2 linked regions of the Azospirillum brasilense genome follow. The protein of the gene in region 1 interacts with the protein of each later gene in a pairwise test. Links are inferred from orthologs where the notes say so. Each region holds a gene or a part of one and is shown on either strand. Other genes may lie near its edges. The genes, in order: mtgA and D3869_RS04680.

Evidence for each region.
Region 2: the proteins of mtgA (region 1) and D3869_RS04680 interact in binary tests that used the Escherichia coli proteins (3 or more experiments, as listed by UniProt). The link is inferred for Azospirillum brasilense from one-to-one orthologs.

What each region holds. Positions count from the first base shown.
Region 1 is NZ_CP032345.1:2,010,297-2,026,923, forward strand. The notes cover bases 1,600-4,515. They hold mtgA (monofunctional biosynthetic peptidoglycan transglycosylase), read right to left. Parts: upstream 3,448-4,515; coding sequence 2,752-3,447; downstream 1,600-2,751. Other genes in these bases: D3869_RS09705 (hypothetical protein), read right to left, coding at 1,703-2,500; D3869_RS09715 (ATP-dependent DNA helicase), read left to right, coding at 3,566-4,515. In the rest of the region: D3869_RS09695 (lysine--tRNA ligase), read right to left, coding at 1-913; D3869_RS09700 (DMT family transporter), read left to right, coding at 1,057-1,380; more of D3869_RS09715, read left to right, coding at 4,516-6,334; D3869_RS09720 (methyl-accepting chemotaxis protein), read right to left, coding at 6,360-8,039; D3869_RS33035 (hypothetical protein), read left to right, coding at 7,933-8,178; D3869_RS09725 (hypothetical protein), read left to right, coding at 8,787-9,263; D3869_RS09730 (homoserine O-succinyltransferase), read right to left, coding at 9,271-10,194; D3869_RS09735 (methyl-accepting chemotaxis protein), read right to left, coding at 10,438-12,129; D3869_RS09740 (AEC family transporter), read right to left, coding at 12,385-13,332; D3869_RS09745 (tellurite resistance TerB family protein), read left to right, coding at 13,480-13,884; D3869_RS09750 (NAD(P)-dependent oxidoreductase), read left to right, coding at 13,911-14,780; D3869_RS09755 (acetyltransferase), read right to left, coding at 14,929-15,363; D3869_RS09760 (aspartate-semialdehyde dehydrogenase), read right to left, coding at 15,360-16,379; D3869_RS09765 (hypothetical protein), read left to right, coding at 16,512-16,627. UniProt on the Escherichia coli protein: Peptidoglycan polymerase that catalyzes glycan chain elongation from lipid-linked precursors. May play a role in peptidoglycan assembly during cell division in collaboration with other cell division proteins.
Region 2 is NZ_CP032345.1:940,299-945,185, reverse strand. The notes cover bases 1,872-4,871. They hold D3869_RS04680 (peptidoglycan D,D-transpeptidase FtsI family protein), read right to left. Parts: upstream 4,275-4,871; coding sequence 2,469-4,274; downstream 1,872-2,468. Other genes in these bases: ftsL (cell division protein FtsL), read right to left, coding at 4,271-4,871; D3869_RS04685 (UDP-N-acetylmuramoyl-L-alanyl-D-glutamate--2,6-diaminopimelate ligase), read right to left, coding at 1,872-2,506. Outside these bases: D3869_RS04690 (UDP-N-acetylmuramoylalanyl-D-glutamyl-2,6-diaminopimelate--D-alanyl-D-alanine ligase), read right to left, coding at 1-1,022; more of D3869_RS04685, read right to left, coding at 1,019-1,871; more of ftsL, read right to left, coding at 4,872-4,887. UniProt on the Escherichia coli protein: Essential cell division protein that catalyzes cross-linking of the peptidoglycan cell wall at the division septum. Required for localization of FtsN.

The sequences.
Region 1 (16,627 bases):
GCCACTCCTCCATGGTCAGGCCGTTGCCCTTGGACTTGGAGATCTTCTGGCCCTTGTCGTCGAGGAACAGCTCGTAGTTGAAGCCCTGCGGCGGGGTGCCGCCGAGGATGTTGACGATCTTCCCGGCCAGCTCGGCCGACGGGATCAGGTCCTTGCCGTACATCTCGTAATCGACGCCCAGCGCGTACCAGCGCATGCCCCAGTCGGGCTTCCACTGGAGCTTCACATGGCCGCCGGTGACGGGGACCTCGACCTTCTTGCCGTCCTCGTCCTGGAAGACGATGGTGCCGGCGTCCACGTCGCGCTCCAGCACCGGGACCTGAAGCACGCGCCCCGTGGAGGGGGAGACGGGCAGGAACGGGCTGTAGGTCTGCTGGCGCTCCTCGCCCAGCGTCGGCAGCATAACGGCCATGATCTCGTCATAGCGCCGCAGCACGCCGAGCAGCGCCTCGTCGAATCGGCCCGACTTGTACCAGTCGGTGGAGGACTGGAACTCGTACTCGAAGCCGAAGCTGTCGAGGAAGGCCCGCAGCCGCGCGTTGTTGTGCGCGCCGAAGCTGTCGTGCGTGCCGAACGGGTCGGGGACCTGGGTCAGCGGCTTGCCGAGATTGGCGGCGACCAGCTCCTTGTTTGGGATGTTGTCCGGAACCTTGCGCAGCCCGTCCATGTCGTCGGAGAAGCAGAAGAGCTTCGTCGGGATGTCGCTCATCCGCTGGAAGGCCTGACGGACCATGGTGGTGCGCGCCACCTCGCCGAAGGTGCCGATGTGCGGCAGGCCCGACGGACCGTAGCCGGTCTCGAACAGGACGTAGCCTTTGGCCGGCGGCTCTTTCGCGAAGCGCGCGACGAGTTTGCGCGCCTCCTCGAACGGCCACGCCTTCGCCTGCAACGCCAATTCCCGCTCGCCGGTCATGGTAGAGCCCCTTCAAAACTCGACGGAAGTGTAGAAAGGCAGCGACCCTAGGGCGCAGCGCGCCGTCCGTCAACGGGCGCCGCGCTTGTCCGTCCTACGGTTTGCGCGCATTTCTGGAAGATGATCATCCGTCGAGGACCCGCATGAGCTGGCTGTTTCTGTCCGTCGCCATCGCCTTCGAGATCGTGGGCACCGTCGCCATGAAGATGTCCGACGGCATGACCCGCCTGTGGCCCAGCCTGGCGGTGGTCGCCTGCTATCTGGTGGCCTTCGCGATGCTGGCCCAGGCGCTGCGCGAGATCGAGGTGGGCGTGGCCTACGCCATCTGGTCCGCGGTGGGCACGGCGGCCATCGCGGCGATCGGGGTGTGGGTGTTCGGCGAGTCGCTGAACTTCCTGAAGCTGGCGGGGATTCTGCTGATCGTGGCGGGGGTGGTGAGTTTGCGGATGTCGGGGGGCGGGGCGTAGGGGTTTGTAAATCCGTCTGATGAAGATATTCATGCCTGTTCACGCCAATGGCGCAGTCATCATTTCAATGTGCCTCGGTTCTTGGCAGACTGGTCAAGATTACCGCTTTCACGGGCTTGCTTCGGGGTTGGCATCATGCAATTCTAGTATATAGGAGCCAGCCATGTCACAGGACGAACGCCAGATAGAATCTCTTCGCCAATGGCTGACAGGCGTAATCGTGATCGTCGCGGTTATTGTGTCATTCGTTGGCTTTGCCCGAGTTTCTGTGGCATGGACCTTGACGATCGCGTCTGGGGTGCTTGTGTTTTTGGTATTGTTCCTATGGAATATCGGTCGAAAAAAGCGGGCCAGGAGAACGCGGCGGTAAAGGCGAAAGAACACGTTTAATTTTATGTGACCCCGAAATCGGAATCCATGTCCGTCCATTGGAAATTTCTCTATAAGTAATTTCGACCTTCATCATGACCCCTTCCGCCACCTGAACCGGCAAGGTGCGGTCGTGTATGGCCTGAAGGACGGAACCGTCTTCCATCAAAGCACTGAACTCCAGCCCATCTTTAGCGAACCGCCAACGGCGGGGAGCCGGGATCAGGACCGGCTTAATCAATACCACGTCCCAAGTTGCCATGCGTGTTTCGGCATCTGGCTTGATTTCGTCTGTATCCCCTGTCCAAAGCCCGCTTCTCGCGGCGAATTCTTGCCTGGGAATGCTGTACGCCAACGATCTATCGGAGCGAAACACGTCAATCCGGCTGTAAGCGGGCTCATCCTGAACGATACCGTAGAACCGTTGTTGCTGCCGCTGGAGTTCGACTGACTCTTTCAGTAAGTCACGTGTTTCTGTGAATACCTGCATCTGATCATCAGGGATGCGCGGATCAGGAGTAAGCGAATTCGTGACAGCCACTGTGATGGCTGTAGTTGTTACTAGGCCGCCGAGCGTAATAGCAGCCTTTTTGACCAGCGGGAATTCCGCCATTCCGTCAGAAACATCACCGACAAATTCTTTAACCTTTTGCACCGCGAACAGGAAAGTTTGACTTCCCTTCTCTACACCTACCAGTTCGATTCGAACATTCGCGTCTGGTTCAACAGCGAGAGCGGCGGCGCGAAGCAAAGCAGCTCATGCTGATAAGGCTTCGGCTGCAATGGCGGCATCAGGATTTCGGCCTTCCGCGATTTCAAACTTCAAAATTAAGTCAGCGTCAGCCATCCGCGTTCCCCTGTGCTTCTACAGAAGGCTACGCGGTTCCATTCGCTTGCGTCAACTCCACGCGTCAATAAAGTATGTGCCTATGGCATCAAGGCGTCAAAATTGGGGAAATGCGTCGTTGTAAGTCTCTTTTGAGAGGAGGCGTGGGCTGATCATCAATTTTCCCACTTCGCGCAATCCGCCAGCCCATCGCGCTCCACAACCGCCATGCGCCGCTCGATCACACCGGCCCGCCGCGCCACGTAGGCGCCGGGCGGGTTCGGGGACCAGTTGCGGGGGTTGGGCAGGACGACGGCGAGAAGGGCGGCCTCGCGGCGGGTCAGGGCCGATGCCGGCTTCTTGAAATGGTGACGGGCGGCGGCCTCGGCGCCATAGACGCCGTCATCCCACTCCACGATGTTCAGATAGACCTCCAGGATGCGGCTCTTGGGCCACAGCGTCTCGATCAGCAGCGTGAACCACGCCTCAGCACCCTTGCGGGTCCAGCTGCGGTCCGGCCAGAGGAAGGCGTTCTTGGCGGTCTGCTGGCTGATCGTGCTGCCGCCGCGCAGGCGCCGGCCCTCCTCGTTGTCCTCGAAGGCGCCCTCGATGGCCGCCCAGTCGAAGCCGCCATGGCCGCAGAACAGCGTGTCCTCCGACGCGATGACGGCGCGGGCGAGGTGGGGAGAAATTTGCGACATGGGCACCCAGTCGTGCGCCAGCCCGGACCCTCCGGCGGCGCGGATCAGCATCAGGGGCGTGGCCGGCACCGGCGCCACGCGGTAGAGCGCCGCCCAGCCGACGCTGAAGGCCACCAGGGCGACGGCCAGGGCCATCAGGAGTCTCAGCAGACGCCGGACCGGAAACCGCATGCGCTCGACCTCTCCTCTGCGACGCTCAAGGACGGGGGAGCACTTTCGAGGGGGCGGGCCGATCGGTCAACACGGGTTTGCTCGCATTGCGGCGGCGGGGGCCACTATACTGCGCGCCATGGATCTGACCTCGGCGCCCTCCCTCCCGTCCTTCAGCCTCGATGACGCGCCGGCCCTGGTCGCCGGCGCGCGGCGCGTGGTCCTGCTGACCGGCGACGGCGAGGTGGAGGAATTGGCCCCCGCCGCCGCGGCGAAGCGGGCGCGCCGCCAGCCGCCGCTGGTCTGCCACGCGCGGGCGATGGCGCGCCGGCTGGGGACCGAGCCCTTCGCCGCCTTCGACCTGCTGGAGCTGTTCGCCTTCGTCCTGCCCGCCCGCTTCTGCGTGCCGACCCCGCGCGGGCTGGCCGAGGCGCTGGACCTGCCGATCCCCGACGGGCTGGAGGACGACGCGCTGGCCCTGCACCGGGCGGTGCGCAAGCTGCTGGGTTTGCTCGGCACGCCGGGGCGCGAGGAAGCCTCCGACCCGGTGGCCTTCGCCTGGGAGATGGGGCGCGCCGGCTGGCTGTGGGCGCCCGCGGTGCTGGCCGCGCTCGGCAAGCCGGACGGGCCGGAGAAGGGCGCCGCCCGCGCCGGCCTGCGCGTCTGGACCCGCATCAAGGAGTGGCAGGACGGCCCGCCCGAGCCGCCGCCCGCCCACCATCCGGTGGAGCCGGACGAGGCGCGCCGCCGGCTGTCGGTGATGCTGTCGGCCAGCGTGCCCGGCAAGGTGGCCGAGCCGCGCCCGCAGCAGGCCGACTACGCCAGCGCGGTGTCCGCCGCCTTCGCCCCGCGCCCCGCGCCCGACACGCCGAACGTCGTGCTGGCGGAGGCCGGAACGGGCGTCGGCAAGACGCTCGGCTATCTGGCGCCGGCCACGGTGTGGGCGGAGAAGAACGGCGGCACGGTGTGGATTTCCACCTACACCCGCAACCTCCAGCACCAGATCGACGCGGAACTGGACCGCCTCTACCCCGAACCGGCGACCAAGGCGCGCAAGGTCGTGCTGCGCAAGGGCCGGGAAAACTACCTGTGCCTGCTGAACCTGGAGGAAGCGGTTCGCGGCATGCCGATGCAGCCGCACCACGCCATCGGGGTCGGGCTGATGGCGCGCTGGGCCGCGGCGACGCGCGACGGCGACCTGACCGGCGGCGACTTTCCCGGCTGGCTGGTCGACATCGCCGGGCGCGGGCGGACGCTGGGCCTCGCCGACCGGCGGGGGGAGTGCATCTATTCCGCCTGCGACCATTACGCCCGCTGCTACATCGAGAAGAGCGTGCGCCGCGCCCGCAAGGCTGACGTGGTGATCGCCAACCACGCGCTGGTCATGGTGCAGGCGGCGCTCGGCGGCGGCGAGGAGCCGACTCTGCCCACCCGCTACGTCTTCGACGAGGGGCATCATGTCTTCGACGCGGCGGACAGCGCCTTCGCCGGGCATCTGACCGGGCGCGAGACCCAGGAGCTGCGGCGCTGGCTGCTGGGGGCGGAAGAGACGGGGCGCAGCCGCGCCCGCGGGCTGAAGCGCCGCATCGAGGATCTGGTCGCCAGCGACGAGCGGGCGCAGGAGCTGATGGACGCGGTGATGCTGGGCGCCCGCGTCCTGCCGGCGGAGGGCTGGGCGGCGCGGCTGTCCGCCGACAACCCGCAGGGGCCGACCGAGGCCTTTCTGCTCGCCGCGCGCCGGCAGGTCTATTCGCGCACGGCGGGGCAGGGCGGCCCCTACAGCCTGGAGGCCGACAAGGCCTACCCGGTGGACGGGCTGCTCGACGCCGCGGAGGCTCTTGAGGCGGCGCTGGTCCGGCTGGCGGAACCGCTGGCCGGGCTGGCGAAGCGGCTGGCGGCAAGGCTGGAGGACGAGACGGCGGAGCTGGACAGCGACCAGCGGCGGCGCATCGACGCCATGGCGCGCAGCCTGACCCGGCGCGGCGTGCTGACCGTCGAGGCGTGGCGGGCCATGCTGAAGACACTGCCGGTGGAGACCCCGGCGCAGTTCGTCGACTGGTTCGCGGTGGAGCGGATCGACGGGCGCGACGTCGACGTCGGGCTCTACCGCCACTGGATCGACCCGACCGTTCCCTTCGCCGAGGCGCTGGCCGGGCCCGCGCATGGCATGGTGGTCACCTCCGCCACGCTGACCGACGGTACCGGCGACACCGCCATGGACTGGCAGGCGGCGGAGGACCGCTGCGGCGCCAGCCACCTGCCCAAGCCGGCGCTGCGCGCCCAGGTGCCGTCGCCCTTCGACTACCCCAACCGCACGCGGGTGATGGTGGTCACCGACGTGCGCAAGGACGATCTGGGGCAGGTGGCGTCCGCCTACCGCACGCTGTTCCAGGCGGCGGGCGGCGGCGGGCTTGGGCTGTTCACCGCGATCAGCCGCCTGCGCGCCGTCTACGACCGCATCGTGGAGCCGCTGGACGCCACCGGCGTCCCGCTTTACGCCCAGCATGTCGACCCGCTGGACGTGGCGACCCTGATCGACATCTTCCGGGGGGAGGAGCACGCCTGCCTGCTCGGCACCGACGCGGTGCGCGACGGGGTGGACGTGCCGGGCCGCTCGCTGCGGCTGATCGTGTTCGACCGCGTGCCCTGGCCGCGTCCGGACATCCTGCACCGTGCCCGCCGCGACGCCTTCGGGCGGCGGCGCTACGAGGACATGATCGCGCGGCTGCGGCTGAAGCAGGCCTTCGGCCGGCTGGTGCGGCGGGCCGACGACACCGGGGTGTTCGTGCTGCTCGACCCGATGATGCCGAGCCGCCTGTTCGGCGCCTTCCCCGAGGGGGTGGAGGTCCGCCGCGTCGGCATCAAGGAGGCGGTGGAGGCGACGGCGGAGTTCCTGCGGGGCTGGTGAGACCCCGCAGGAACCGGACAGCGCCTCAGGCGGCGCGGATCGCCGCCAGGAAGCTCTCCACGTCGCGGCGCAGGTTCTCTGCCTGGGAGGCCAGCCCGCCGGCCGCACCCAGCACCTGATGGGCGGCGGCCCCGGTGGTGCCGGCGGCCTCGGTCACCTGGGCGATGTTGCTGGACACCTCGCGCGTGCCGATCGCCGCCTGCTGGACGTTGCGCGAGATCTCGTTGGTCGCGGCGGACTGCTCCTCGATCGCGGCGGCGATGGAGGTGGAGATCTCGTTGATCGCCGCGATGGTGCGGCCGATCCCCTCGATGGCGCCGACCGAGCCGGCGGTGGCCTCCTGGATCGCCTGGATCTGGGCGGCGATCTCGTCCGTCGCGCGGGCGGTCTGGTTGGCGAGCTGCTTCACCTCCGACGCGACGACGGCGAAGCCCTTGCCGGCCTCGCCGGCGCGGGCCGCCTCGATGGTGGCGTTCAGCGCCAGCAGGTTCGTCTGGCCGGCGATGTTGGTGATGAGCTGCACCACGGCGCCGATGCGGTGCGCGGCCTCGGCCAGCCCGCGCACGGAGTCGGTGGTGCGGCCGGCCTCCTGCACCGCCTGTCCGGCGATGCCGGTGGAGCGGGTGACCTGCGACCCGATCTCCCCGATGGAGCTGGACATCTCCTCCGCGGCGCTGGCGACCGTCTGCACGTTGGCGCTGGTCTGCTCCGCGGCGGCGGCGGCGTTGGCCGCCTGGTCGTTGGTCTGGCGGGCGGTGACCGCCATGCTCTGGGCGGTGGTGTCCAGCTCGGTCGCGGCGGCGGCGACGTTGCGCAGAGCGTCGGCGACCTGATCCTCGAAGGAGGCGATCAACCGCTCGACCGCCTCGGTCCGCCGCAGCTTGGCGGCCTGCTCGGCGGCCTGCGCGGCGGCCAGCCGGTCGGCCTCGATCAGCCCGTCCTTGAAGACCTGCACCGCCGTGGCCATCGCGCCGATCTCGTCGCCCCGGCTGGCGAAGGGAATGGCCGTCGTCTTGTCGCCGCCGGCCAGCCGGCGCATCGCCTCGGTCATCGCGCCGATCGGCGAGGAGACGCCGCGGATCATCATCAGCGCGCCGCCCAGGCAGACGGCGATGCCGATGAGCAGCGCGACGATGAGCATCGTGCTGGACTGGGCGTAGACGGCGTCGGCGTCGTCGCTCGCCTTGGCGGCCCCGCGGTTGTTGTGGTCGATCATGGCGTCGAGCGTCCGTCCGACCTCCTGGAAGCCCTTGTCGGCCGCGTCGCGGAACAGGGCGTTGGCGGCGGCGTTTTCGTTGCGCCGCGACAGGGCGGTGATCTGACGGTGCAGGGTGAGATACTGCGCCCACTGCTGTTCGAACTGGGCGAACAGACTGCGCCCTTCGGCGGTGCGCAGCGTCCCTTCGTAGGTCCGGCGGGCGTTGGCGATGCCGGCTTCCATCTCGTCCATCCGCTTCTCCACCGCGGTCATCTCCGTCTCGGTGGCGCTGAGGATGTGGGTGCTCTGCAGGATACGGAAGTTCGACACGGCGTCGTTCACGACGTTGACCTGAACGACCCGCGGCATCCAGAAGCTGGCGATTTCCGTCGAGCTGTCGTTGACCACCGACAGCCGGTTGATTCCCAAGGTGCCGATTCCAGCGAGAAGCAAGGATAGAAACGCAAAAACGGCGAAGGTTTTTGTTTTAACGCTGATGTCGTTCATGGTGTTTTTCTCTTTTCTGTTGTTTTGGTGGTTGGCTTCCTCGCGCGTCACCAAAGAGGGCTTTTTATTTCTGTTCGTCTTCGTTGATAATTATGAATTACGCAATGAACCGGTTGCGGCAAAATTGTTCATTGTGTGACAGTGAGGCGATGCCGCACACGCTCCGCACGCCCGACCGCATGGGCGCGCGGATGGGCAATGCAAAAACCCACATGTTCTGCGATAAGTTGAAGGATTGGTCGGCGGCCAAGGGGCGACCATGCGGAGAGATTCGCGGGACGCCTTCGAAGACGTCGGTCCGGAAGAGACTGGCGTCCCGCAGTCATCATGGCCGCCGTGCTCCCGCGGGCGGTGAAGGAGACTTCGCGACTCTACCGGTGCGGAACCTGAAGGCCCTTCGGGGATGCACGGTTTCTAGTGTCGCGTGCAGACGCTCACCGGTGGCCCCGCGGAGCCCGGATCATAGGCGGAATGAATGGAGCGCACACCGAGAATGGCCATGTCGTATCCATGCGTAAAAGTGCTGCGCACCGCGTATCCCAGCGTTTCTTACACGATAATACGTATCGTCGCAACATGAGAAAACGTGCAACCGACGATCGGCCTCGTCGCGAGCGGGGCGCCGTGGGAAGCAAGTTCACCGTGGAAATGGAGGCTTCCTCTCCAGGCTTGGGAGAAGCCGGCATGGTGCAGCTTGGGGACCGGCTCAAAACCGTGCGCGAATTTCTCGGTGAGACACAAAAAACAATGTCTCGCCGATTCCGCCTCGGGGAGAACACGTGGCAGTCCTACGAGTTGAACGGCAAGCTGCCGAAGGGGGAGACCCTGTCGGAACTGGCCACCCTCGGCATCGATATGAACTGGTTGCTGACCGGCCGGGGCCGCATGCGGATGGCGGCCGGGCGGCCGGAGTCCGGCGACGGTGCTCTTCCGCTTCCGCCGCGGGATGCCGCCCCTCCCCGGTCGGTGCTCGACCTCGCGCTGTTGAGCGAGGCGGTCGCCCTGGTCGAGCAGGGGCTGGCCGACCGGGGCCGCCGGCTGTCGCCCCGCGCCAAGGGCCATCTGGTGGCGGCCCTGTACGGTCTGGCGGCGGACGGTGCGGGCGGCTCCCGTCCGACCGGTGTCAGCCCGGCCGCCGTGGCTCATCTGCTCTGGCTCGCCTTGCAGATGGACGATGGGGCGCAACAGGGGGTGAGCGGCGATGGGGCGGCCAAGCCGCCGTGACGGCGGCCTATCCGGCTTTGCCGATGCGCGCGAGGTCGAAGGGCGTCGTCTGGTAGACTTGGTTGATCCAGTTGGCGAACAGCAGATGGGCGTGGCTCCGCCACCGGTTCTCCGGCGGCTGGCTCGGGTCGTCGTCGGGGAAATAGCCCTGGGGAACCGGCGTGGCCGGGTCCTTGGCGACGTCCCGGACATACTCGTTGCGCAGCGTGTCCGTGTCGTACTCGATGTGGTTGAACATGTGCAGCGACCGGTGGGCGGCGTCCTCCAGCAGGCAGGGGCCGGTCTCCGGGGCATCGAGGAGCACGCGCAGGCCGCTTTCCGGGAGGATGTCCTCCTCGCGCACCTCGGTCCAGCGCGAGACCGGGATGGGCACGCCGTCGGACAGGCCGCACAGGTAGGGCGAGGCGGGGGCGCGGTTGCGGTGCCGGTAGACCCCGGACGCCTTTCGCGGCAGAAGATGCTTCGGCACGCCGTGGAAATGATGAACGGCGGCCTGCGCCGCCCAGCAGATGTTCAGACAGGCGTGGACGTGGCTCTGCGTCCAGTCGAAGACCGAACACAGCTCGTCCCAGTAGGACACCTCCTCGAAGGGCATCGTCTCGACCGGGGCGCCGGTGATGATGAAGCCGTCGAACGTCTCGCGGCGCGCGTCCTCCCATGAGCGGTAGAAGGCGCTCATGTGGTCCGCCGCGGTGTTGCGCGGCACATGGTTGGTGATCCGGATCAGCGACAGCTCGACCTGAAGCGGCGTGTTGCCCAGAAGGCGGGCGATCTGCGTCTCGGTCCGGATCTTGTCGGGCATCAGGTTGAGCAGGCCGAAGCGCAGCGGCCGGATGTCCTGCCGGACGGCGTCGGCCTCCTGCATGACCATGACGCCCTCGGTCTGGAGGGCGGTGAAGGCGGGAAGATCGTTGGGTATCCTGATGGGCATGACTCGTCCGGCTCCGCTGTCGGTGCATCGGTCGGAACAGACGTCATGGCGAACCCCGTTTGTTTGCCGGTCCGGCCACATCCCCCTTCGGGACGCCACCTTGCTCGGGAAAGCAGGTTGGCGTTGAGCGTCCGCTCAACTCTTGATGCGCGGTGCACATTATACGGGCAGCGGCGGCTTGGCAACAGGAGCGGGACCGGAGGACGGTCCCACTGCCGCCCTCCGGTCCTGATCGGGGGATCCTCAGGCCGCCTTGATGGCGACGAGGAAGTTCTCCACCTCGCTCTTCAGGCGCATCGCCCCCTGGTTCAGGTCGCCGGAGGCCGACATCACCTGGCTCGCGGCGCTGCCGGTCTCGGTCGCGGCCTGCGACACGCGGCCGATGTTGCTGGTCACCTCCTGGGTGCTCTGCGCCGCCTGCTGGACGTTGCGGCTGATCTCCTGGGTCGCCGCCCCCTGCTCCTCGATGGCGGCGGCGATGGAGGAGGAGATGTCGTTGATCGAGGAGATGGTCGCCCCGATCCCGCGGATCGCGCCGACCGCCCCGCCGGTGGCCGCCTGGATGCCGGCGATCTGCTGGGCGATCTCCTCCGTCGCCTTGGAGGTCTGGTTGGCGAGGCTCTTGACCTCGCTCGCCACGACGGCGAAGCCCTTGCCGGCCTCGCCGGCGCGGGCCGCCTCGATGGTGGCGTTGAGGGCCAGCAGGTTGGTCTGGGCGGCGATGTTCTGGATCAGGTCCACCACGTCGCCGATGCGCTGGGCCGCTTCCGACAGCCCCTGCACGGTGGCGTTGGTGCGGTCGGCCTCGTCCACCGCCTTGCCGGCGATGCCGGCCGACTGCGACACCTGCTGGGAGATCTCGGTGATGGAGGCGGCCATCTCCTCCGACGCGGCGGCGACGGTCTGCACGTTGGCGGAGGTCAGTTCGGCCGCCGCCGCTGCGCTGCCGGCCTCGGCCCGCGTGTGCTCGGCGATGTCGGTCATGCTGCGGGCGGTGGTGTCGAGCTGCGACGCCGCGGCGCCCACGGTCTGCAGGACGCTGTGCACCGCGCCGTCGAAGTTGCGGATCAGCGAATCGATCCGCTCGGTGCGGCGGCGCTTGTTCTCCTCCTCGGCGGCCTGGGCGGCGGTCAGGCGCTCCGCCTCGATCAGGCCGTCCTTGAAGACCTGCACCGCACGCGCCATGGCGCCGATCTCGTCCCGGCGGGCGCCGCCTTCCACCGCGATGCCGAGGTCGCGCTTGGCCAGACGGTCCATGATGGCGGTCAGGGCGACGATGGGCCGGGCGACCGACTTGGTCATGGCGATGCCGGCGAACAGGCAGAGGACCGCCACGAAGGCGATGGCGCCCAGAATCCAGTTCCGCGCCCCGACATAGGTGGCCCGCCCGGAGTCCGCCGCCTTCGCGGCGTTCTGGACGTTGGAGGCGGTCAGCTCGTTGATGAGCGCGGAGCATTCGTCGAACGCCTTGCGCGAGTCCTCCCGATAGATGCCGGTGGCCTTCTCGTTCTCGTTGGCCCGGGAGGAGGAAAGCAGCTTGCCTTGGCTGATCTTCAGATAGCTGTCCCAGGCGGCCTCCCAGCGCTTGAAGGTCTGGGTTTCCCAACCGGGGGCCAACAGCGGTTCATACTTCCGCCGGGCCTCCGCCAAGCGGTTCAGAACCGTGGTCATTTCCTTTTCGACCTCGGCCATTTCCGCGGGGTGGAGCGCCAGGATGTGGGACGCCTCCAGGATGCGGTAATCGTTGGCCGCGCCGTCGATCTCCCCGATGGCGGTGACGCTGGGCAGCCAGTTGGAGCGGATTTCCTCAGCGGCGTGGTTGACGGTGCTCAGCCGGTCAACGGCGAACAGTCCCAGGGCGACCGACATCAGCAGGACACAGACGGTGGCGGCGACCACCTTGGTCCGGATGGTCATGGAACTCAGCATGGACATGGCGCGTATCTCTTTCCCCCGAAACGATGCGGCGGCGGTCGATTGTTATGAGTCTGAACGAAAGTATTTGGCAGTCCAGACGTCCCTGCGTGGGGCGTTGGACTTGCCTGTATCAAATGATGGAGCGGCAATTATTAAAAAATATGCAAAACCGACGCGGCGTGTTCTGCGCGACACTTGTTCAATGATGTCTTTGTGTCAGGAAAGATGAGCAGCCGAAGAGGCGAACACGACCGGGCGACCGCAAGCCAAGGTTCAGAGCGGCGGCGCGTAGGTGGCCAGCAGGACGGACAGGGTGACCACGCTGGCGATGGTGGACATCAGGATCGCGGCGGAGGTGCGCTCCACATAGATGCGGTACTGGCTGGCCACCACGAAGGTCAAGGCGCCGGTGGGCAGGCCGGCGAGGATGATGGCCGACCCGGCCCAGAAGGGGTCCAGCGGGAACAGCGTCTGGATGAGCAGCCAGGCCAGCGCCGGCTGCACCACCAGCTTGCACGCGCTGATCCAGCCGACCTCCAGAAAATTGGCCTTCAGGCTCTGGGTCGCCAGGAACAGGCCGATGGCGAAGAGGGCGCAGGGGCCGGCGGAGGCGCCCATCAGGTCGCAGTAGATGGCGACCGGGCGCGGCACCGGCACGCCGGATAGGAAGACCGACCAGGCGAGCCCCAGGGCCGTGGAAATGATCAGCGGGTTCTTGACCAGCGCCCGGCCGACGTCGCGCAGCGCCTTGCCGATGCCGCCGCCCTGGCTGTTGGCGAACTCCAGCCAGATCACCGCGATGCCGACCATGATCGCGCTCATGATGACGGTGGCGAGGATGGCCGGGGCCAGACGGTCGGGGCCGAAGGCCGCCAGGAACAGCGGGATGCCCATGTAGCCGGTGTTGGAGAAGCAGGCGTTCAGCCCCTGCATGCACTGGATCTGCGTCCGCTCGCGGTGGATCAGCCAGCCGAGCAGGGCGCCCAGCGCGTAGACCGCCAGCATCGAGCCGAGGAAGGCGCCGATGAAGGGGCCGTTGAAGATCTCGGGCAGCGAGCGCTTGGCCGTTCCGAGGAACAGCACCGGCGGCAGGGCCATCCAGTAGACGAACTTGTTCAGCGCCTCCGACGAGGCGGGACCGAGCAGCTTCGCCTTACCGGAAAGGACGCCCGCCAGGATGATGGCGAAGACCGGGAGCGCCACGTTGAAGACCACCGACATGGGGGGCGACCTTAAGGGGCAACCCGTCCCCTGTCGAGGGACCCACCCGTCCGCCCCGGGCATAGCTCCCTTGACGGCGCTCCCTCCCTTGACGGCGCGCGGGGGGCGGGCAAGATTGGGCGGGGCCCTTTTTCCGCAGGAGTTTCGATGATCAACCATCACAGCGCGCTCATCTACGTCATGGTGCTGGTGTCGGCGTGCGACGGCGACATGACGGACGCGGAGCTTGAGGCCATCGGCGAGAACGTCCGCTACCTGCCGATCTTCAAGGATTTCGACATCGACCGGCTGACCGACGTGACCCGCGAATGCTCCGGCCTGCTGGCCGACGCCGACGGGCTGGAGACGACGCTCCAGATCGTCAAGGAGGCCATTCCGTCCAAGCTGTCCGAGACCGCCTACGCGCTCGCCTGCGACATCGCCGCGGCGGACCCGTCGGCCTCGCAGGAGGAACTGCGGATGCTGGAGCTGATCCGGCACAAGCTGGGCGTGGACCGGCTGTGCGCCGCCGCCATCGAACGCGGCGCGCGGGCGCGCCATACCCGCCTGTGACGGCCGGGAGCATGACAGCCAGGGACATGGCCAACCTCAAGGACCGTACGGTCGGCTTCATCGGGCTGGGCCTGATGGGCCGGCCGATGGCTCGCAATCTGGCGAAGGCCGGCGCGGCCCTGGTGATCAGCAGCCGCAGCCCCGGCCCCGTCGAGGAGCTGGCGGCCGAGGGCATGAGCCCCGCCGCCGGGCCCGCCGAGGTCGCCGCCCGCGCCGACTCCATCGTGCTGATGCTGTCGGACACCGTGGCTGTGGAGGCGGTGGCCGCCGCGCTGATGGACGCGCTGCGGCCCGGCCATCTCGTCATCGACATGGGCACCACGGCGGTCGGGGCGACCCGCAAGCTGGCCGAGGCCGTCCGCGCCAAGGGCGCCGACTGGGTGGACGCCCCGGTGTCCGGCGGCACGGTGGCGGCGGAGGCCGGCACCCTGACCATCATGGCCGGCGGCACGGAGGAGGCCTTCGCGCGCGCCCTGCCGCTGTTCCAGGCGATGGGCCAGCGCATCACCCATGTCGGCGGCAGCGGGGCCGGTCAGGTCGCCAAGATGGCGAATCAGGTGATCGTCGCGCTGAGCATCGGCGCGGTGGCCGAGGCGCTGGCGCTGGCCAAGGCGGCGGGGGTGGAGCCGGGCAAGGTCCGCGACGCCATCCGCGGCGGCTTTGCCGAATCGCGCATCCTGGACCTGCACGGCCAGCGCATGGTCTCCGGCGACTTCACGCCGGGCGGCCGCGTGGTCACCCAGATCAAGGACCTGAAGCAGGCGGAGGAACTGGCGGAGCAGTCCGGCATCCAGCTTCCCGCGCTGGGCCTCAGCCTGGAGCTGTTCGAACTGCTGGCCGAGCAGGGCGACGGCGGGCTGGACCACTCGGCCCTGTACCGGCTGTTCGTCAAGTAAGCCCTTCTGGCTCCGGTCGGTTCGCGTCGGCCGGAGCTAAAGCGAACTTCCGTTCGCTTTGGACTCATAGCGCCTCATTCGCCGGCGGGCTCCGGTCGCATGTGCGACCGGGACCGCCGGCGCGGTCCAAAGCGGATTGCAATCCGCTTTAAAGGGCCAGATGCAGCAAGGGGAACGGGCGGCCGCTGTCGTCCAGCGCGGAGCGCCCGACCTCCCGGAAGCCGAGGCGCCGATAAAAGGCCCGGGCGGCGCCGTTCTGCTCGTTCACATCCACCGTCAGATGCGGTCCGCCGTCGCGAGCGCGGGCGACCAGGGCGCGGCCGATCCCCCGGCCGTGCCACGCCGGATCGACGAACAGCGTGTCGATCTTGCACCCGGTCATGCCCAGGAAACCGACCGGCCGGTCGTCGCCGTCCACCGCGACCAGCAGCGCCGCCGCCGGAAGATACTGGTCGCGCACGAGGTCGGCGTAGAAGGCAATGTCCTCCTCGCTCAGGAAATCGTGCGTGCTGCGCACCGCGGCGAGCCAGACGGCAAAGAGGACCGGGGCGTCGTCCGGACGGGAGGAGCGGATCGGGATCACGCGTCGAGATACTCCTTCACCAGCAGCTCGGCGATCTGCACGGCGTTGAGCGCGGCGCCCTTGCGCAGGTTGTCGGTGGACGCCCAGAAGGACAGGCCGTTGTCCACCGTGTAGTCCTCGCGGATGCGGCTGACGAAGACCGGGTCGTCGCCGGCGACCTCGACCGGGGTGATGTAGCCGTCGTTCTCGTGCTGGTCGATCACCTGCATGCCCGGCGCCTTGCGCAGGATGCGGCGGGCCTCCTCGGCGGTCAGCGGCTCGACGCATTCGATGGTGATGGCGGCGGAATGGCCGATGAAGACGGGGACGCGGACGCAGGTCGCGCTCACCTTGATCTTGGGGTCGAGGACCTTCTTCGTCTCGACGTTCAGCGCCCATTCGTCCCGCGTCGCGCCGTCCTCCATGAAGGGGCCGACGTGGGGGATGACGTTGAAGGCGATCTGCTTGGAGAAGACGGACTTCTGCACCGGGTCGTTCACGTAGATGGCGCGGGTCTGGCCGAACAGCTCGTCCATGCCCTCCTTGCCGGCGTCCGAGGCCGCCTGGTAGGTGGAGACGACGACGCGGCTGATCGTGGCCTGCTCGTGCAGGGGCTTCAGCGCCATGGCCAGAAGGACGGCCGCGCCGCCGGGGCTGGCCACGATGTTCTTCGTCGCGTAGCCGGCGAGCGCGTCGGCGTTGACCTCCGGGACCACCAGCGGGACGTCGGGGTCCATGCGGAACTGCGGGCTGGCGTCGATCACCACGGCGCCCGCCGCGGCGGCGCGCGGCGCGTGGGCCGCCGAGACCTTGGCGTCCGCGGCGAACAGCGCGATGTCCACGCCCTTGAAGTCGAAGCGGGCGACGTCCTCCACCTTCAGCACCGCGTCCTCGCCGAAGGACACCTCCTTGCCGACCGCGCTGTCGGCGGCCAGGGCGATCACCGCGTCGGCCGGGAACCGGCGGTCGGCGAGGGTGGTCAGCATTTCCCGTCCGACGTTGCCGGTGGCGCCGACGACCGCGACTGTGTAGCCCATGGCGGTTAATCCCTGTGATATGCGGTGCGAAGAGGGCTTGAGGTATGCGGTTCCCAATGGAATTGCAACAGCGCCCGCGTTGTGACACCGTGTCCGCCCTATCACGAACGACCGCGACCGGCACACCGGGGCATGGCCACTCCGCTCGAAGACATCATCGCCAAGGCGATCAAGGACGCGGACAAGTCCTTCTTCAACGAGGACTACACCAAGCAGGCGCGTTCGGTGATGAACGCGCTGAAGAAGGC
Region 2 (4,887 bases), 1.1 Mb from region 1 along the record:
AGGGTGAAGGCGCCCCGGGCGGTCTGGACGCGCTTGCGCGTGCCGCGGCCCTTCACCGGCGCGATGGTGGACAGCGCGCGGGCCGCCGCGGCGACGTCGGCGCCCAGCGCCTTGACCGCCAGCAGAACGGCGAGGCTGTTCATCACCCAATGCCGGCCGGGCAAGGCCAGGCAGTACTGGATGCGCTCGCCGCGAATGACCGCGGTCACGGCGCTGCAGGTGGCGTGCAGCGAGCAGTCCACCAGACGGGCGTCGGCATCGGCGTGGGAGCCGAAGCTCCAGATCCGGCTCAGCCCCTGGGTGCGCGCGGCGGCCAGCAGGCGCGCGAAATGCGGGTTGTCGCGGTTCAGCACGGCGACCCCGTTGGGGTTCATGCCCTCGAAGATCTCGGCCTTGGCGTCGGCGATCGCCTCGACGGAGTCGAAGAACTCCAGATGGGCCGCCTCGACCGTGGTGATGACCGCGACGTCGGGCATGACCTGCCGCGACAGGGGGCCGAGTTCGCCGGCGTGGTTCATGCCCAGCTCGAACACGCCGAACTCGCTGTCCTCCGGCATGCGGGCCAGCGACAGGGGTACGCCCCAATGGTTGTTCAGGCTGCCTTCGGTGGCGAAGGTGCGGCCCTGCGCCGACAGGACGTGGCGCAGCGCCTCCTTGGTGCTGGTCTTGCCGACCGAGCCGGTGACGCCCACCACCCTGGCCTGGGTGCGCAGCCGCGCGACGTGGCCGAGATCGCCCAGCGCCGCCAGCGTGTCCTGCTCCACCGCCAGGAGGGAGGCGTCGCCCGGCACGCCGGGCGGCACGGTGCTGACCAGCGCCGCGGCGGCGCCGGCCTCCAGCGCCTTGGCGACGAAGTCGTGGCCGTCGAAGTTCGGCCCCTTGATGGCGACGAACAGGTCGCCCGGCGCCACCTTGCGGCTGTCGATGCTGACCCCGGTCGCCGCCCAGGAGCGCGTCGCCTGACCGCTGGTGGCGGCGGCGGCGTCCTCGGCGGTCCACAGGACGGTCTTGGCCTCGCTCATGCTGCTCCAACCTCTGCCACGGCGGCTCGTGCCTCGGTCGCGTCGTCGAAGGGAAGGACCTCCGTCCCGACGATCTGACCATGCTCATGTCCCTTGCCGGCGATGACCAGGACGTCACCGGGCTGAAGGCTGCGGACGGCGGCGCGGATGGCCTCGCGCCGGTCGCCGATCTCCTCCAGGGCCGGGTGGCCCGCCAGGACCTCCTTGCGGATGGCCGCCGGCACCTCGGTGCGCGGGTTGTCGTCGGTGACGATGGCGCGGTCGGCCAGACGGCCGGCCAGCTCCCCCATCACCGGCCGCTTCCCGCGGTCGCGGTCGCCGCCGCACCCGAACACCGCGATCAGGCGGTTCCGGGCGTGCTGCTTCAGCGCCAGCAGCACCGTTTCCAGCGCGTCGGGCGTGTGGGCGAAATCGACATAGACCGCCGCCCCGCAGGGGTGGGTGGCGACGTGCTGCAGGCGCCCCGGCACGCCTTCCAGGCGGGTCAGGGTGGCCAGAGCCTCGTCACGGTCCGCGCCGGAGCCGATCACCAGGCCGAGCGCGCACAGCACGTTCCACGCCTGGAAGCGGCCCGCCAGCGGCAGGTCCACGGTGATGTCGCGGCCCAGGACCGTCAGGTCCAGGCGCTGGCCGTGGGCCAGCGGCTCGACCCCGTTCACCCGGATCTCGCGACCGGCCAGACCGTATCCGAAGACGCGGTGACCGCGCTGTGAACAAATCCCGGCAAGTTCGGCAAAGGTGCCGCTGTCGGCGTTCAGGACGGCGGTTCCCCCATCGGGCAACACCCGTCCGAACAGCATCGCCTTGGCCTGGAGATAGGCCTCCATGGTGCCGTGGTAGTCCAGATGGTCGCGGGTCAGGTTGGTGAAGCCCGCGGCCTTGAGGGCCACGCCGTCGAGACGGAACTGCTCCAGCCCGTGGCTGGACGCCTCCATCGCCAGATGTTCGATTCCCTTGTCCTTGACGGCGGCGAGGTCGCGATGGAGCGACACCGGGTCCGGCGTGGTCATCCCGCCGTAATCGTCCAGCCCCGGCCCGATCAGCCCCAGCGTGCCCAGGCTGGCCGCCTTCAGGCCCATCAGGTCCCACATCTGGCGGGCGAACTGGACGGTGGAGGTCTTGCCGTTGGTTCCCGTCACGGCGACCACGGTGTCCGGCTGCCGCCCGTGGAAGGCGGCGGCGAGGCGCGCGAAGAGGCGGCGCGGCTGCTCGTCCGTGATCAGCGTCGCGGCGCTGCCGGCGGGCAGGGCGGTCCCGGCGGGCGCCACCACGGCGACGGCGCCCTTGGCGAGCGCGTCGGCGATGAAGACGCGCCCGTCCGCCTTCGCGCCCGGCAGGGCGGCAAAGACGAAACCGGGCCTGACCGCGCGGCTGTCCGCGGTCAACCCGGTCACGTCGATGGCTGGCACTTCGACGGCGGACCCCTCGACGGAGGAGGACGTCGCGTCAGCGCGGCTTGTTGCCAGCAGGTGGGACAGAAGCAACGGTGCTGCCTTTCGGTTGCGCGGGCGGAGGCGGCGGTGCGGGCGGGGTCGTCTGACCGGCGGTGTTGATGTAGGTGGCGTTGATGACGTCGGGGGAAGCCTCGTCCACCGGCTGGACGCCCAGCAGCGGGCCGATCTGCTTCACGATCCGGCCGACCGCGGGGGCGGCGACCCAGCCGCCGGTGGCGAAGCCGTAGGTCTTCTTGGTGCCCTTCGGCTCGTCCACCAGGACATAGACGATGTAGCGGGGATCGTGCATCGGGAAGGCGCCGAGGAACGACGACATGCGGGAGTTCCGGGCGTAGCTCCGGCCCTTCTGCTTCTCCGCCGTGCCGGTCTTGCCGCCGACGACGTAGCCCTTGGCGTTGGCCGACTTCGCCGTGCCGTCGGTGACCACGAAGCGGAACAGCCGGCGCATCATCGCCGAGGTCTTCGGGCTGATGACCTGCTCGCCCGGGACCTCGGCCGCGGGATCGCGCTTCAGCAGGGTCGGCGGGTGCAGCACGCCGCCGTTGATGATCGAGGCGGCGGCGTTGACCGTGTGCATCGGGCTGACCGACATGCCGTGGCCGAAGGAGATGGTCATGGTGTTGACCTCCCGCCACGGGTTGGGCACCAGCGGCCAGCCGTTCTCCGGCAGCTCCAGCGTGGTCGGGCGGGTCATCCCCAGCTTGGTCAGGAAGGACTTCTGGTGCTGCACGCCGAGCGTCAGGGCCATGCGCACCGAGCCCAGGTTCGACGATTCCTGGAACACCTCGGCCACCGTCAGGTTGTGGCGGAAGGGGTGGTATTCGCGGATCGTGAAGCGGCCGACCTGGATGTTGTTGATCGTGTCGAAGGTGTCGGAGACGCGGATCTTGCCCGAATCCAGCGACATCGCCGTGTTGAAGATCTTGAAGGTGGAGCCCATCTCGTACACGCCGAGCGTCGCGCGGTTGAACAGCGTGTCCGGGTCGAGCCCCGTCGGGTTGTGCGGATCGAAATCGGGCAGCGAAACCATCGACATGACTTCGCCGTTGCGGACATCGTAGATGATGCCGGTGGCGCCGATGGCGCTGAACTCCTCAATCGTCGTCTGCAACTCCTTCTTCATGATGTGCTGAAGGCGCAGGTCGATCGAAAGCTGCAGCGGCTTCGGGTCGGTGGTCAGCCGCTTGTTGAACTGCTGCTCCAGCCCGGCGAGGCCGTTGTTGTCCACGCCGGTGAAGCCGACCAGATGCGAGGTCAGGTTGGAGGCCGGGTAGAAGCGGCGCTCCTCCCGTTCGAAATAGACGCCCGGCAAGCCCAGCCGGAACACCGCCGCCTGCTGCTTGGGCGTCAGGTTGCGCTTGATCCAGACGAACCGCTTGTCGCCGCTGAGCTTGGTCAGCAGGTCCTTGTAGTCCAGCTCCGGCAGGGCGGTAGTCAGCTTGCGCGCCACCTCGTCCGGGCGGCTGATCAGCTTCGGGTCGGCGTAGAGCGACTGCGTGGCGAGCGAGGTCGCCAGCAGGTTGCCGTTGCGGTCCACGATGTCGGCGCGGTTGACCGGCGGGGCGTCGACCTCCGCGGCCATGCGCGGGCGCGGTTCCGCCGCGTGGTTGAACAGCGTCGCGTCCACCAGCTTCACGCCGATGGCGGAGAAGACCACGGCGACCATGGCCGCGGTCACCATCAACCGGTTCCGGCTCTGCTCCAGCGCGACCGACAGCGACGTCCGCGGCTTGGAAGCCGGGGGCGGAACGCTGTAGGCGCCGTGCGCGGGATCGATGCCGGGCGGCGGAACGCTCATCGGTTGGCTCCGAGACGGGCGACGAGAAGACCGATGCTGTCATGCTGGGCCGGCGCGGCCGCGGGCGGGGCGGCCTGGGCCTGCTGCGGCTGCGGGCGCGCCGCGGGCGGCGCCAGCGTCCGCGCGGTGACCGGCGGCTTGGTGGCGACTTCCGTCGGCTTGGTCGTCACCACCGGGGCCGGGGCCGACTTGGCGGCGGAGGGGAGCGGCGGCACCTTGGCCGAGGCCGGCACGATGGCCGAGGGCTTGATCGGGGCCGGCTTGATCGGCGAGGCCGAGGCCGGAATGATCACGCCGCCCTGAATGATGGCGCCGCCGCCCACGACGCTGTCCCCGGTCGAGGCCGTCGCCACGTTCGGCGCCTTGCCCGGCGTCTGGTTGCGGACCATCGGCGGCAGCGGAGCCTCCTCCGGCGCGACGGTGGGGGAGGGGCGCATCGGGACGATGTTCATCGCCACGAACTGGCGCGCCTCGGTCGGCTGCAGCGCCAGATGCTCGCGCGACAGGGTCTCGAGACGGGTCGGGTCGTTGAGGAAGCTCCACTCGGCCTTGAGGACCTGGATGGCCTCCTGCTCCACCATGATCTTGCGGTTGAGCGAGCCCAGCTTCTCTT